One region of the Thioalkalivibrio sp. ARh3 genome, then DNA from elsewhere that is predicted to be linked to it. Evidence: predicted binding sites of a transcription regulator. Region 1 holds the regulator's gene; each other region holds the start of a gene.
The links. Region 1 encodes sigma-54, which starts transcription at its own class of promoters, with help from an activator protein. Its sites were predicted from a motif close to TGGCANGNTNCNTGCTT; they were not measured.
Positions count from the first base shown of each region.

Region 2: C995_RS0105210 (DUF4168 domain-containing protein) is a predicted target of sigma-54. The motif match lies at 3,586-3,602, and genes of this name have one in related genera.
Region 3: C995_RS0103860 (PEP-CTERM sorting domain-containing protein) is a predicted target of sigma-54. The motif match lies at 2,279-2,295, and genes of this name have one in related genera.

Region 1 is NZ_KB897947.1:2,049-7,175, forward strand. Features, by position in the region: gene rapZ (RNase adapter RapZ) at 1-613, opposite strand, end outside; gene hprK (HPr(Ser) kinase/phosphatase) at 614-1,645, opposite strand; gene C995_RS0100030 (PTS sugar transporter subunit IIA) at 1,713-2,183, opposite strand; gene hpf (ribosome hibernation-promoting factor, HPF/YfiA family) at 2,188-2,526, opposite strand; gene C995_RS0100040 (RNA polymerase factor sigma-54) at 2,529-4,022, opposite strand; gene lptB (LPS export ABC transporter ATP-binding protein) at 4,096-4,857, opposite strand; gene lptA (lipopolysaccharide transport periplasmic protein LptA) at 4,875-5,127, opposite strand, start outside.
Region 2 is NZ_KB897948.1:79,013-84,139, forward strand. Features, by position in the region: gene C995_RS0105190 (hypothetical protein) at 1-10, opposite strand, end outside; gene C995_RS0105195 (hypothetical protein) at 351-668, shown strand; gene C995_RS0105200 (DUF3047 domain-containing protein) at 854-1,531, shown strand; gene C995_RS0105205 (EAL domain-containing protein) at 1,810-3,093, shown strand; gene C995_RS0105210 (DUF4168 domain-containing protein) at 3,115-3,510, opposite strand; gene C995_RS0105215 (DUF4197 domain-containing protein) at 3,797-4,498, opposite strand; gene C995_RS0105220 (alpha/beta fold hydrolase) at 4,607-5,127, shown strand, end outside.
Region 3 is NZ_KB897947.1:816,484-821,610, forward strand. Features, by position in the region: gene C995_RS0103850 (TAXI family TRAP transporter solute-binding subunit) at 1-282, opposite strand, end outside; gene C995_RS0103855 (PEP-CTERM sorting domain-containing protein) at 513-1,145, opposite strand; gene C995_RS0103860 (PEP-CTERM sorting domain-containing protein) at 1,478-2,197, opposite strand; gene glyA (serine hydroxymethyltransferase) at 2,770-4,029, shown strand; gene nrdR (transcriptional regulator NrdR) at 4,052-4,603, shown strand; gene ribD (bifunctional diaminohydroxyphosphoribosylaminopyrimidine deaminase/5-amino-6-(5-phosphoribosylamino)uracil reductase RibD) at 4,603-5,127, shown strand, end outside.

The DNA of each region.
Region 1 (5,127 bases):
ATGGTGCCAGGTCACGCTCGTAATGCGGGTTGGGCAGGCAGCGCACGTCGAACACGAAGTCGGAGTCCAGCGGGGCCCCGTGCTTGAACCCAAATGACTGGAACAGCAGGGAGAGGCGCTCCTCTCCCAGCAGCCCGACGCGATCCCGAAGGGTGCGCGCGAGGTCGTGCATGGACAGACGGGAGGTATCCACGGTCAGATCGGCCTCGGCCGCGACATGGCCGAGCCAGTCGCGTTCGCGCTCGATCGCGTCAACCAGGGGGACGCCGTCGCGCGCCAGCGGGTGTCGCCGCCGCGTCAGGTGGTAACGCCGCAGCAAGACCTCGCTGGAAGCCTGCAGGAACATCACCTCGACCTGCAGGCCCTTGCCCCGGAGTTCGCGCAGCAGGTCGGCAAAGCCCTCCAGCGCCGCCAGTCCACTGCGGACATCGACCCCGACCGCCAGATGCCGGTCTTCGTCGGCATCGTAGTCACCGCTGCGGACCTGCTCGATCAGCCCGGGCAACAGCGGCAGCGGCAGGTTGTCGACGCAGAAATAGCCGGCGTCCTCCAGGGTGTGCAGGGCAACCGTCTTGCCGGAACCCGACAGGCCACTGACCAGCAGGAGTCGCATTCAGCCCTCCGGGTCCGGGTTGGGGACGGTGGTTGCAGGGATCGCGCGGTGGTACGGCGGCTCCTCGGGCTCGCCGCTCATCTGCCTGCGCTGGCGCGCGCGCAAGTCGTCGCCGGCGACGTAGCCCTGCATGTGCAGCATGTGGTTGCGCACCGCCGCCTCGATCATGACCGCGATGTTGCGCCCCGGCGCGACCGGCAGGCTGATCAGCGGGATGCGCAGTCCGAGGATGTCGATCTCCCCGCGGCGGCCGTTCAGGCGATCGTCCGGCACCGGCGAGGGCTCGCTGTGGTCGCGCAGGTCAATGATCAGCCGCAGGTACTTGCCGCCCTTGATCGCGGAGTCCCCGTACATGGCTCGGACGTTCAGCACCCCCAGCCCGCGCACCTCGAGCAGGTCCTGCAACAGGGCCGGGCAGTGTCCGCGCACGATATCCGGGGCAATGCGGGCGAACTCCGGTGCGTCGTCGGCAATCAGCCGGTGCCCACGCGAAATCAGTTCCAGCGCCACCTCGCTCTTGCCCACGCTGGAGGCCCCGCTGATCAGCACGCCGATCCCCAGGATCTCCATGAACACGCCATGGCGCACCTCGAAATGGGCCAGCCGCTGCTGCAGGAAGTAGCGCAACAGGGAAATGATCTCGTGACTGCTGGTAGAGGAGCACAGGATCAGCGGCAATTGCTCCTCGGGGACATGGGGCATCTCCGAGAACGGGCAGGTATCCTCGGCGAAGATCACCGCGGTCGTGCCCGTACGAGCCATCTCCAGGATCAGCTGCTCGCGTTGTGCATCGCTCAGCCGCGCGATATAGCGCGCCTCGAAATCGCCGATGACCTGGATGCGGTTCGGCCTTATCAGGTTGAGGTGTCCGGCCAGGGGCAGGTCGTCGCCATCACCGCCGACCAGATTGCGGTCGGGAGCGGCCTGCTCGCCGTGCACATAGCGCAGATCCAGACGATTGCCCATCGCCTGGATCAGGGCCTCAACAGTGATATCGCGCGCGATGCCGCCCTCCCCCAGTGCCTCGTTCATCCGTGAACCTCCGGAAGAGGTTGCGTCAGCTGTCGGGACAGAACAGACACGGTGGGGCGCCCCATGTTCAGGCGTCGCCGAAGGCCCGGGTCAGTTCACGCTCCATGACCTCCGCGTCACCGGCTCGCCGCAGGGAAGCGATATTGTCGGGCTGAGAAAGTCCGCGAGCCAGCTGCGCCAGAAGATCCAGGTGCTCGCTGGTCGCCGCCTCGGGCACCAGCAGCGCGATCAGGATGTCCACCGGCTCGTGATCCATGGCGTCGAAATCGACGCCCTGATCCAGTCGCAGGACTGCGACCCGGGGGGCATCGAGCTCGGCCAGACGCCCATGGGGGATGGCCACGCCGTGTCCCAGACCGGTGGAGCCAAGCTTCTCGCGGGCAGACAGGGCCTCGAAGATGGCCCCACTGGCCGGGCCGGCGGATTCCTCGCCGCCGACAGCCAGCAACTCGCCCAGGGTCTCGAGCGCCCGCTTCTGACTGGAACACTCGGGCTCCAGGCGAATACGGTCGCGGGTGATCAGCTCGGCAACGGTCATTACGCTACAGGGCCTGCTCGCGGTTGCGCTGGGCACCCTCGGCACGGTGGTGGTCCTTGACCTTTTCCTTGTGCTTGATCAACTGACGATCCACCTTGTCGATCAGGCCGTCAATCGCGGCGTACATGTCCTCGTGACTGGCTTCGGCATGAATGTGATTGCCGCTGACCTGGAGGTTTGCCTCCGCCTTGTTGTGCAGGTTCTGGTTCTTCTCGTGGGTCAGCACCACGTGCACGTCGATCACCTTGTCGAAGTGACGCTCCAGCTTCGCGAACTTTTCGTTCACGTAGTCGCGCAGGGCGTCGGTGATATCCACATGATGGCCGGTCAGGTTGATCTGCATGGTCAGGCTCCTTTTTGCTTGTTTCCACTCGGCATGCTCGCCATCTGCCGGCGTTCGCTGGAAGACGGGATATGCATGGCCTCGCGGTACTTGGCCACGGTGCGTCGGGCCACATTGATGCCCCGATCCGACAGGATCTGGGCCAGTTTTGCGTCGCTTAGAGGCTTGTTCGGCGTTTCGTCACCGATCAATTCCCGAATCATGGCACGGATTGCGGTCGCCGAGCATTCGCCGCCATCGGCGGTGCCAACATGACTGGAAAAGAAGTACTTGAACTCAAATACCCCGCGCGGGGTATGCATATATTTCTGCGTGGTCACCCGCGAGATGGTCGATTCGTGCATCTCCAGGGCCTCGGCGATGTCGCGCAGGATCAACGGCTGCATCGCGACCTCTCCATGCTCCAGAAAGCCCTGCTGTCGTTCCACGATGGCCTGGGCCACTCGCAGGAGGGTGTCGTTACGACTGTGCAGGCTCTTCAGGAACCAGCGTGCCTCCTGCAACTGATCGCGCATGAACGCGCTGTCACGGGCATCGGAGACCTGCCGCACCATACCCGCATAGAGATCGTTGATGCGAATGCGCGGCGCAATCTCCGGATTCAGGTCCACACGCCAGCCATCGCGGTCATGGCGGACGTAGACATCCGGCACGACGTATTCCGAACTGGGCTCGCTGATCTGGGCACCCGGACGCGGGTTGAGGGTGCGGATCAGGTCCAGCGCCCGCGCCAGCTCGTCCGGGTCGCGCACCCCGGACTGACGCTGCAGGGCCCGGTAGTCCCGCTTGGCCAGGCTCTCCATGCCATTTTCCAGGATGGCTCGAGCCGCGTCGCGCGCCGGGGCATCCGGCGCCAGATGGCCCAACTGGATCTCCAGGCACTCGCGCAGGTCCCGCGCGCCTACGCCCAGGGGATCGCACTGCTGAATCCAGTGCAGTACCGCCTCGACCTCGTCGACCCCCACGGGTTCGTCTTCGCCCTGACTGATCATCTCCGCCAGCGCCTCGAGCTCACCGTCCAGATAACCATCCGGAGTGATCGCGTCGATCAACGCCGCGCCGATCCGCTGGTCGCGCGGGGTCAGGTGGCTCAGATGCAACTGCCAGAGCAAGTGGTCCTGCAGGCCCTCGTCCTCGCCGTCGGAGGTATTCTCCAGCGGATCGCGGTCGTCCAGGCCGCGCGGACTCGGGGCGGGCTCGTAGATGTCGTCCCAGCGGCTGTCGGTACTCAGCTCCTCGGGGATCACGTCATCGCCGGCCGTGTCGGCCTGCATGCGATCCCCCTCGACCAACTCGCCCCCTTCCTCCGGACGCTCGGTCGGGGCTTCCTCGCCCTCGTCTTCCACCTGCTCGAGCATGGGGTTGCTTTCCAGCGCCTGCTGGATCTCCGCCTGCAACTCCAGCGTGGAAAGCTGCAGCAGGCGGATGGCCTGTTGCAGCTGCGGGGTCATCGTCAACGTCTGCCCCAGCTGCAGATTGAGCCCGGGCTTCAGCATCGCGGTTTCAGGTCCAAGGTGACCATCAGAATCATCTTAAAAGGAGTCGTAGGTCCATGTGCACCAAGGCGGTTCACAGCCGAAAGTTATCGCCAAGATACACCCGGCGCACCTGGGGGTCGTCCAGCAGTTCCTGCGGGGTACCCGCGCTCAGCATGCGACCCTCACTGAGAATATAGGCCCTGTCGCAGATTCTCAGGGTCTCGCGCACATTGTGATCGGAAATCAGCACGCCGATTCCACGTTCAGCCAGGTGCCCGATCACGGCCTGGATGTCGCCCACGGAAATCGGGTCCACGCCGGCGAACGGCTCGTCCAGGCAGATAAAGCGCGGATCACCGGCCAGCGCCCGGGCAATCTCCGCACGGCGACGCTCGCCCCCGGACAGGGCAATCCCCGGGCTGTGGCGCACCGTCTCCAGCTGGAACTCCTCGATCAGGGCATCGCCGATGCGACGACGCTCGTGGCGATCGAGCTCGCGCCGCAGCTCCAGTACCGCCTGCAGGTTGTCCCACACACTCAGCCGCCGGAAGATCGAGGCCTCCTGCGGCAGGTAGCCCAACCCGGCCCGGGCCCGCGCGTGAATCGGCGCCCGGGTGATGTCCCGGTCACCCAGCGTAATACGACCACGATTCGGTCGGATCAGGCCCACCAGGCTATAGAAACAGGTCGTCTTGCCCGCCCCGTTCGGGCCCAGCAGCCCCACCACCTCTCCCGGGGCCAGGTCGACATCGACACGATCCAGCACTGTACGCTTGCCATAGCGCTTGGTCAGTTCGCGCCCGGCCAGATACCCGGCCATTGGAGCCGGTTGGCCGCCGGCCGCCGCTGACATGCTGGAGTCCACCTCGGTCATTCGTCGTCTTCGCGGGGCTGAATCCTGATCCGCACACGCTCGTCATCGGTCTCGCCCCGCTCGGCCTCGATGATGTCGGTCTCCAGGTCGTAGACAATGCGCTTGCCACGCGCCTCCTCGGCCGCCGTGACCACATGCGCCTGATCGGTCAGGATCACCCGGTCCTCGTTCAGGAGGTAATCAATCCGCAGTGCGGTGGCGATGCGCATCTCGCCCGTCTCCGGATCCGGCGACTCGAGCCGCGCGGGC
Region 2 (5,127 bases), on a different contig from region 1:
CCGCTGTCAGCCCGTCAGCAAACTGCTTGGCGGGATCCGGGTCCGGGAAGGGCGTTGCACAACCCGCCAGCAGCGCAAGCGATGCCGCCAGGAACCACGGCCCCCGGCAGCAGATCCCGAACACCCGGAAAATCCGGTTGCTGGACGTTTTCATGGTTCGGTCCTCGCGACTTCTGCATATCCTTTCTTATAGGGTGTCTGCATGGCGCATTCAACGCAGTCCGCATTGGCAATCCCTGGCGTGCACGTATTTGACGCGCCCCGGGGCAAGTTTCCTAGCCTGGGTGTGTAGTGGTCAGGGAAGAAGCTGCACTTCCGAATCCACAGGGAAGGCAACAGGAGCACGCCCAATGCACCATTACGACAACGTCCCCACAGTGAACTGGGATGACGGACAGCACGCGATGCAGGCCAAAATGCAGGTCCTGAAAAAAGAACCCGTGGTACTCAATATGCCCGATGGCATGGACTGGACCGTCGACGACACCGCGTTCCATTGCCGCCAGGACGGCGAGGTGCTGGTCGACTGCCAGGGCAGCGAACTGCTGCGCCACCTTGCCCGGCGGAATGACCTGCCCGGACTGGAGCAGGTTGCGGAAGCCTGCGCCGAATCCAGGTCCCGCGTGGACCTGCACCCCACCCGCCAACGCATCGTGGTTCACGAGTAATCCCTTTCGCGCCCGAGGCCGTCACCGCGCTTCGGGCGCTTCCACACCACCTGCTCGGACGGCCTCCATGCCTCCCTTGAACGTGTCAGCGTGCTGGCCGGGCGGCCCCGCCCCCGCGCTCGGGCTTCCCGTCGGGTCAGCCGTCACCTATGCTTGAAGATTCATGAGGCAGGAAAGGGTGGGCCATGGCCATCAGCAACCCGTTCCGCTACCCGCCAACCGACAACCGGCTTCCACGGCTCCTGCTTGCCGTTATTCTCGCCTGCCCCCCTGGGCTTGCCCTTGCCTCGGAACCGCGATTCACCCCCACCGACATCCTGAATTGGGAGAAAGAGGTGTTCGAGGGCGAGACGCAGTACGAGCCCGTCGAGATCGACGGGCGCGAGGCGCTCCACGCGAGTTGCGACAACAGTGCGTCCGGGCTGTACCTGAAGAAGACGATCGACCTCGAACGCACCCCTATCCTCGAGTGGAGCTGGCGCGTGGACGAGACATTCAGTGGCATTGACGAGACCACACGTGCCGGTGACGACTACCCGGCGCGCGTATACGTCGTGAAGGATGGCGGCCTCCTGCGCTGGCGCACCCGCGCGATCAACTACGTGTGGGCCAGCGAGAAACCGGAGGGTGCCGACTGGCCGAATGCCTACGCGAGCCAGGCCCGCATGCTCGCCGTGCGTTCCGGCGCGCCCGACGAAACCGGGCAATGGGTCACCGAGCGGCGCAATGTGCGCGAGGATTTCCGGCAGTTGCACGACCGCGAGATCGACACCATCGATGCCGTCGCGATCATGACCGACTGCGACGACACCGAACGCACCATCGAGGCCTGGTACGGCAAGATTCGCTTCCTCCCGGAATAGCCTCGCCCGCGATGGCGCCGGCCCAGCAGATCGCCCGCATCCTGCAGACTCCGCGCCCCTGCCACGCCCACGTTCACAGCTCGGGACAGGCACGTCCCCACCACGTGATTAACAGGGCCCACCCGGCACAGGAACGCATGGCTCGCACTTGCTGTGGGCTGTACTAAACTCCAGACAACTCCGAGCGCGACATTATTTCATAACCTCTGACTTCCCGAAGCCGCCGAGGCGGGCACCGCACCATGGATGGGCCGGCGGCAACCAGCAAGGAGCTCCCGATGTCCAGGTCCGACTCGGCACCTCTCCAGGCAAACGGGTCCTGGTATTCCGAATACCTGGCGCGCACCACGCTCCGCTCCTGGGTCGAGATGTCCTTTGTCTCCGCGACGCTCATTATTGTCGGGGGCCTCCTGCTTTCCTGGCTGATCCCCTACCTGGCGGGCGGTGCCGACCGCATCGTGCCGCACCTCTACTACGTGCCGATCCTGTTTGCCGCCGCGCGCTTTGGCCCAGGCGCCGCCCTGATCGTTGCGCTGGTGGCCGGTGTGCTGGCCGGCCCCCTGACCTACGTGGATGTCGCAACGGCCACCGCCCAGGAGACCGAACGCTGGCTGACGCGCACGGCATTCTTCGTTGGGATCGGGCAATTGATGGCCTGGCTGGTCATTCCCGCGCTGCGCCCGGTCACCGAGGAGCTGCGGCGCATGCGCCAGGAGTTCGACATTCGGCGAGGTCTGAAGCACAACGAGTTCTTTCTGCGCTACCAGCCGATCTACTCGATCCGCCAGCGCCGTTTTGTCGGAGTCGAGGCACTGATCCGCTGGCAACACCCGGTACACGGGGAGCTCACCCCGGCGGACTTCCTCGACGTGGCTGAGGATTCTTCTCTGATACACGATATCGGGGAGTTGGTAGTCGCCGAGGCCTGTCGACAGACCGAAGAGTGGAAGAACCACGCTCAGGCGCAGGGCCGCGAGCCCTGGTATACCGCGATCAATCTCTCCGCCCGGGACCTGATCCGCCCCGAACTCGCATACGATGTCGCTCGCGCGCTCAAGCGACACCACTTGCCGCCCGACCTCCTGACCATCGAACTCACCGAGACCGTGCTCGTGCTCGAGGACGCCAAACCCGCCCTCTCGGCCCTGAAGCATCTGGGAGTGCATCTCGCCATCGACGACTTCGGCACCGGGTATTCATCCCTCGCCTACCTCAACCGGTTTCCGATCGACACGCTCAAGCTCGACCGTCAGCTTGTTTCCAACCTTGGCCACGATCCCTCGGCCGCTGATCTCGCGCGAGGCATCGCACTGCTGGCCGGCTCACTTGGCCTGACGACCGTGGCCGAGGGCATCGAGACACGGCACCAGATCGAACTGAGCCGGGAACTCGGGTTCGACCGCATCCAGGGGTTTTACTTCGCCCGACCCCTGCAAGCGGACGAGGTCCCATCCCTGCTGCTGCTCGAGGCGGTTGACCCTGATAACCCCCCGACGCCGCGCAGCAGCCCTCACACAATGAACCCCAGCGGGCAAAGCCTCCGCCGGGGTCCTGGGAGATAGCAGGCGTAGTGCTTGTGCAGGTTACGAACCCTTCGCAATCTCGGCGAATTGCTCCCCGAGATCGCTGTCGTTGTCGATCAGGTAGGCAATATCCTGGTATTCCTCGACCGTCAGGTCCTCATCCTCAATCGCTGCCACCATTTCGTCGTTGGCTTCGTCACGCAGTTCCTGGGCGTCCTCGCCCTCCGCCTCCGCGATGTCGTCCGCGTATTCAGCGCGGATGTCCTGAGCGGCATGCGCCGCAGCCAGGAAGCTCTCCAGATCGCTTTCACTGACATCGTCGGCGGACATTTCGGGATCATCCGTCCATTCCTGCTCGAACACCGTCGGGTCCTCTGCGGCCGCCGTGCTCGCACCGCCCAGGGCAAGGCCCAGGGCCAGCGCGATCGAATATGCGGTACCGGTCTTGTGTCCCATCGTGCGCCTCCTGCTGCTTCAGATCGGTTGGCTTTTGATGGCCCGTCGCGATTGCTCGGGCCTTGGTCCAAAGCAAAGCAGGCTCCGTGCCAAAACGACCTGATCTCGGAAACTCGCGCCAGCAGGCGCTTTCAGCCTTAGGGCACCGCGGGCAAGTTGAACACCATCACACTTGCAGATGCGTCATTTCGACACATGCATCGCCTCGACCCGTGTCGCCACGACCCAGACACGAGGCGCTTTCGATACCGGTCTCATGGCGTCACAAACGCCGGTCATGCACGTGTCATGAGCCGAAATAGTCCCGCAGGAGTTGCGTCGTACGTGCAGCCGGGTCCTCGCGGACGCGGCGTTCTTCGTCCGCCAGGATGGTAAACAGGCCATCCAGCGCGTGATCCGTCACATAGCGGTCGAGATCCACATCCAGATCGGCCAGGCCGGGGATACGGCTGGCTGCATCGCGCAGCGGCTGGTACACCCGGTACACCCCGGCACCTTCCATGTGCTCGCGCACCACGGGCGCATAGCGCTCGCGCAGATCCGACTCGGACGCACCGCGCAGGTACTGGGTCGCGGCATCGTCATCACCGCGCAGAACCGCGTGAACGTCGGACGGGTGCATGTCGCGAATCGCATTCACGAACACCGGAGTCGCCTCGCGTGCGGCGGCCTCTGCGGCCCGGTTCATGCGCCGTTCGAGATCATCGACCTGGTTGCCCAGTCCGGCGCTGCGCAGCACATCCCCTGCCTGCCGCAACTCCTGCGGCAGACCGATCCGTATGGCCTGGTTGCCCCAATAGCCGTCCTCCCGCCCCGTGCGTTCCACGGTTCGTTCGGTGCCGACTCGAAGGGCCTCGCGGATCGCCTCTTCCGCCCGGTCTCCTCCACTCCCCTCGCCATTCAAGCCGAAGTCGCGGACATCCAGGCCTGCGCAGGCCGAGAGGAGAAACGGCAGGCACAGCAACAACAAGAGCGGCGAATGACGCATGCGGAAGCTCCGGGAAAAGGGTACGGACATGATACACCTCGCCCCACGCACACTCCGTGGCCGGTCCACCACATCCGGCACCGGGCGGCCCTTGCGATCCGCGCGCGCATGCCCAATCGTTACAATATGACCCGCCAATCGCGCCGCCGAACACGCTCCCGCAAGCGGCTGTACGCAGCCGCCCTGGTGATCGGCTTGCCGGTACTCGCGTTCCTCGCCTGGGTCACCTGGACCGAACAGCATCCGGAACAGGAGCGCGAACTGCGCCTGGAGGTCCAGGACCGCCTGCATGAATGGTTTCCGGAGATCATGGCGCTGCCCGATGACCTCCGCGGCTTTGTCCCGCGATCCTCGGTCTTCGATGATGACGTCCACCCCGAGGTCGTCATGCTGCACGGCCTCGACGAGCCCGGGGATATCTGGGACACGCTTGCACCTGCCCTCGACACGGCCGGCATCAATGGCTGGGAGTTTCGGTATCCGAACGATCAGGCGATTGATCGCAGTGCCGACCTCCTGGCCGAATACTGGGACACGCTGGATACCAACCAGCCGGTCATTCTGGTGGGGCACAGCATGGGCGGCCTGGTGATCCGCGACTTTGTCACCCGCTGGAGACACCCGGTCGA
Region 3 (5,127 bases), 810 kb from region 1:
GAAGTCCATATCGCCCGAGCGGATCATGTTGAGGTTGAATACCGAGCCGCCGGTGCTCTCCGCCGTGCAGCGCATCCCGTGCTCGTCGCGCCGGGTGTTGAACAGGCGGCACAGGTGCTGGCCCGCCGGGTAGTACACCCCGGTGACCCCGCCGGTGCCAATGTTGATGAAACGCGATTCGGCTTGCGCGGCAGTCGCCAGCAGCAGGGTGACCATGGCCAGTATGCCCGCCAGGCGGCGCAGCCAGCGCTGGTTGACCCTCGGCACACTGAATCGGTTCATACGCCCTCCGGGTTTGGTGCCGGGAACGAATCGCGGCTGTGCCGAGAATTCTAGGGAGATGCCGACCAAATCGCACGTTCGCGTTCGGGGCGGGGTTGTGCGCGGCCCCGGGGCGGCGGCACCCGCGCGCCGGGATACCGGGGGCTGTTCAGGATCATCCTTGTTCGGGCAGAGGGCCTGACCGAGCGGCGCACCCCCGGTTCAGTGGTCGGTAGCCGCTGGATGGGACTTCAGGCGGGTAAACGGGGCCCGCGCCGTCGGTGATGCCGCAGGATCAGACCGAGCAGACCGAGCCCTGCGGCCATCAGCATCACCGTTGTCGGTTCGGGGATCGTGCCGTCCCTGCTCGGACGGAAATAAACACTGATCTGCGAGATATTGCGCGTAGCCACACCCGGGTAATCGAACGGCGGCTGGGTGAAGGGCGAGCGGTATTCACCGCTCGTGCCGGTCATCAGGAAGCCGACAAGGTTGGTGCCCTGGCCATGGCTGAACACCAGCAGGAGATCCCCGTAGTCCCAACCGGAATCCAGGCTCCATTGCCCGCTGTGGCGATTGCCATCGAAGCTGGCGAGGGTCGCGCTGTTTGCCCCGGGGGAGGTCCAGCGGCCGTCGAACCGCCAGTCGTTGATCCCGAAGAACCCGGTACCGCCGGCGGTATTCACCAGCCAGATAGACGGATCCCCGGTGGTGGGGTCGGTTGCCGCGCCATCCAGGGGCGACAGGATCTGACAGCCGAGGTTGTCGGTGATGGCATCACCGACGTTGCCGGGCAGGGTGGTGCAATCGAGGAGCGCGGCGTGAGTGGCCCCGGAGAGCGACAGGCTCGCCGCGAACAGGGTGCCGGCCAGCAAAGAGAGCAAGGGCTTGAACGACATCGGGCTTACCTCCATGGGACAAAAGTCCCTCCATGGTTCCTGGTCAAGCGGCTGGGGTCTGGGTCATCCAAAAGTGCCAGCACTGACCAAGCGGAAATACAGCACGCCCCGTGCCATATTTGATCTGCTGGACGATTGTATATTTGAAACAGCGGGTTACAGATGCAGGCGCGACAGAGCCGGCCATCGGGTGCGGGCGGGGTGTAAAAAAACCGGACAGGTCCGGCTGAGGTGTGCCATTTACGATCGGCCGGCCCAAACGAAATGATGGCGCCACATGGGCGCCATCATGGATGGGGTGTGTTGGTTGGGTGTCGTCAGGTTGTCAGGGAGCCCTGCGAACGCCTGCGCGATTTCCGCTGCAGGGCGAGGCCCAGCAGGCCCAGTCCCAGTCCCAGCAGGAGCAGGGTGTGGGGTTCCGGTATGTCCCCGTTGGGGCGGTAATAGATGCTCACGTGGGAGATGTCCCTGGGGCTTGCGCCCGGGAAGTCAAACGGCGGTTCGATAAACGGCGAGAGATAGCTGCCGCTGTAGCCGGTCATCAGGAACCCGGTCAGATTGGTGCTGCCGCCGTCCTTGAACAGGAACAACAGGTCGCCGTAGACAAAGCTCGGATCGAGCGTCCAGGTCCCGCCCTGGGCGTCGCCGTTCATCGTGACCAGGTTAAGGGTCGGATCGGCCGGGTCGAACTCCAGGGGCTGCGGTTCATCGTTTCCGTTATTCTCGTCATTTTCCTTCTTCGGATCCTCCCAGCGGCCGTCGAACTGCCAGTTGCTGATGCCGAAAAAACCCGTGCCACCGGCCGTGTTGACGATCCAGTTCGAGGGGTCGCCCCCCACGGGATCGTTCGCATGCCCGTCCAGCGGCGAGAGAATCTGACAGCCAATGTTGGTGGTGACGCGATCTTCAACGCCTCCGTCCAGGCTGGAGCACTCCAGCAGCGGGTCGATCGTGGAAGCCTGTGTGGCGCCGGACAGTCCCAGGCCCAGCAACAGGGCCGCACTCGCGAAATAGGGTGTGAAGCGTGTTGGTTTCATTCAATTTACCTTCCCTGGGTAGGGGCCCCCTGGGTGGCTTGCGCGGATCCGGCCCATCCGGATCCTTTTGCATCCAGGACTATGCAGAAACGATGCCACCCGGGCTGGTCTCGGGAACGCATCCGTAAAAACAGATGGATAGACCCCTTACTCCCGCTGCCGCACAGCACTGGACTGGGGGGTGGCGTAAAAATGTGCGACACCTTGCTTGCCCCCTGTTCGGGCGAGTGGTGCCCCGCACGCGTCGAGGGCCGCGGTCGGCGGGGATTCCCCGGCCGGGGCCGGGTGTAAAGAAATGGGACACGGGGTTGTATGCGCCGGACATCGTTGCGGTCCCGTCGAGCTTTCGGGAACGCGGGGATACGGTTTATCTGCATGAAAAACAGGCAATATTCGCGGTCCGGCGCCAAGCGCCATTGGACCCGGGGCGGGGCCGTGCCGTGGCGGCCGCCTGAAAAAATGCCCCGCATCCCCTATCATTACGCGTCTTTGTTTCCCCCTTCCCAGGCCTGCGCTGGCGAGTCGGCGCGCCGGGAGACCGAATCCACGAATGAATGAAACGGGAGATCCGAATGTTTTCGATCGACATGAGCATCCACGGCTACGACGACGAACTCTGGGGCGCGATCAGCAAGGAGGCGCAGCGCCAGGAAGAGCACATCGAGCTGATCGCCTCCGAGAACTACACCAGCCCGCGCGTGATGGAGGCCCAGGGCTCCGTGCTGACCAACAAGTACGCCGAGGGCTACCCGGGCAAGCGCTACTATGGTGGCTGCGAGTACGTGGATATCGTCGAACAGCTCGCGATCGACCGTCTCAAGGAGCTCTACGGCGCCGACTACGCGAACGTGCAGCCGCATTCCGGCTCGCAGGCCAACGCGGCGGTGTACATGGCCCTGCTGCAGCCGCATGACACCGTGCTCGGCATGAGCCTGGACGCCGGCGGTCACCTGACCCACGGCGCCAAGCCGAACTTCTCCGGCAAGATCTACAACGCGGTGCAGTACGGCATCACCGACGAGGGCCTGATCGACTACGACGAGGTCCAGCGCCTGGCCACCGAGCACCAGCCGAAGATGATCGTCGCCGGCTTCTCCGCCTACTCGCGCGTGGTCGACTGGAAGCGCTTCCGCGAGATCGCCGATTCCGTGGGCGCCTACCTGATGGTGGACATGGCCCACGTCTCCGGCCTGATCGCCGCCGGCGAATACCCGAACCCGATCGACCACGCCCACGTGGTCACCTCGACCACGCACAAGTCCCTGCGCGGGCCGCGTGGCGGCTTCATCATCACCAAGGGCCAGCCGGAGCTGAACAAGAAGTTCCAGTCGCTGATCTTCCCGGGGACTCAGGGTGGCCCGCTGATGCACGTGATCGCCGGCAAGGCGGTGGCGTTCAAGGAGGCCCTGGAGCCGGAATTCAAGACCTACCAGAAGCAGGTGATTGCCAACGCCCGCGCGATGGCCGAGGTCCTGGTCGAACGCGGCTACGACATCGTCTCCGGTGGCACCGACAACCACCTGTTCCTGCTGAGCCTGGTGTCCAAGGGCATGACCGGCAAGGCCGCGGATGCCGCCCTGGGCCGCGCCAACATCACGGTCAACAAGAACGCCGTGCCGAATGACCCGCAGTCCCCGTTCGTGACCTCCGGCATCCGCATCGGCACCGCCGCGCTGACCACCCGTGGCTTCACCGAGGCCGAGTCGCGCGAGCTGGCCGGTTGGATCGCCGACGTGCTGGACGACCACGAGAACGAGCAGGTGATCGACGCGACCCGCGACAAGGTCGTCGAGATCTGCCGCCGCTTCCCGGTCTACGGCGCGTCCGAATAACGCGGCGTAGCGGCGGCCTGCCATGCGCTGCCCGGCCTGTGGCGCCCACGATACCCGCGTGGTCGACTCGCGGGTGGCCGGCCCGGAGCAGGAGCAGATCCGGCGCCGGCGCGAGTGCCGCGAGTGCCGGGCGCGGTTCACCACCTTCGAGCGGGCGGAGTTCAGCCTGCCGCGGGTGGTCAAGCGCTCCGGCGAGCGCGTCGCCTTCGATGAGGACAAGCTGCGCAGTGGTCTGCGCCGGGCGCTGCACAAGCGCCCGGTGAAGACCGAAGATGTCGAGCGCGTGATCGACGACATCAAGCGTCAGCTCGCCTCCCTGGCGGCCCCCGAGGTGAAGTCCGATCGCATTGGCGAAATGGTCCTGGCGGCCTTGCATGCCCTGGACCACGTGGCCTATATCCGATTTGCCTCCATCTATCTGAGCTTTGCCAGCGTGCAGTCCTTCCGCGAGGCCATCGAGCGGCTCGAGGATGACCTGACGCCGGAGATGCGCCGTTCACAGCTGCGCCTGATCGATGAGGGACTCGCCGACACGGATGCCTCCGCCCCGGGGGATTCGCAGGAGGGCAGCTGATGGCACAGCCGGGACACGAGCAGGCAGTGGAGGATCGGCGCCACATGGCGCGGGCGCTGGAGCTGGCCGATCGCGGTCGCTTCAGCGCCGACCCCAACCCGCGTGTGGGCTGCGTGCTGGTACGTGATGGCGAGATCGTCGGAGAGGGGCTGCACTGGCGTGCCGGCGAGCCGCACGCCGAAGTGAACGCCCTGCGCGCGGCCGGTGAAGCCGCGCGCAGGGGTACCGTCTACGTGACGCTCGAGCCGTGCAGCCATGATGGCCGCACCCCTCCCTGTACCGAGGCGCTGATCCAGGCCGGTGTGGCCCGGGTCGTGATCGCGATGCAGGACCCGAATCCGCGGGTCTGTGGTGGCGGTATGAAGGCCCTGCGCGCGGCCGGGATCGAGGTCGAAACCGGCGTGCTCGAGGCCGAGGCGCGGGCGCTGAACCCGGGCTTTGTCCAGCGTATGGAGCAGGCACGCCCGTGGGTCCGGATCAAGCTGGCCGCGAGCCTGGACGGGCGCACGGCGATGGCCTCGGGC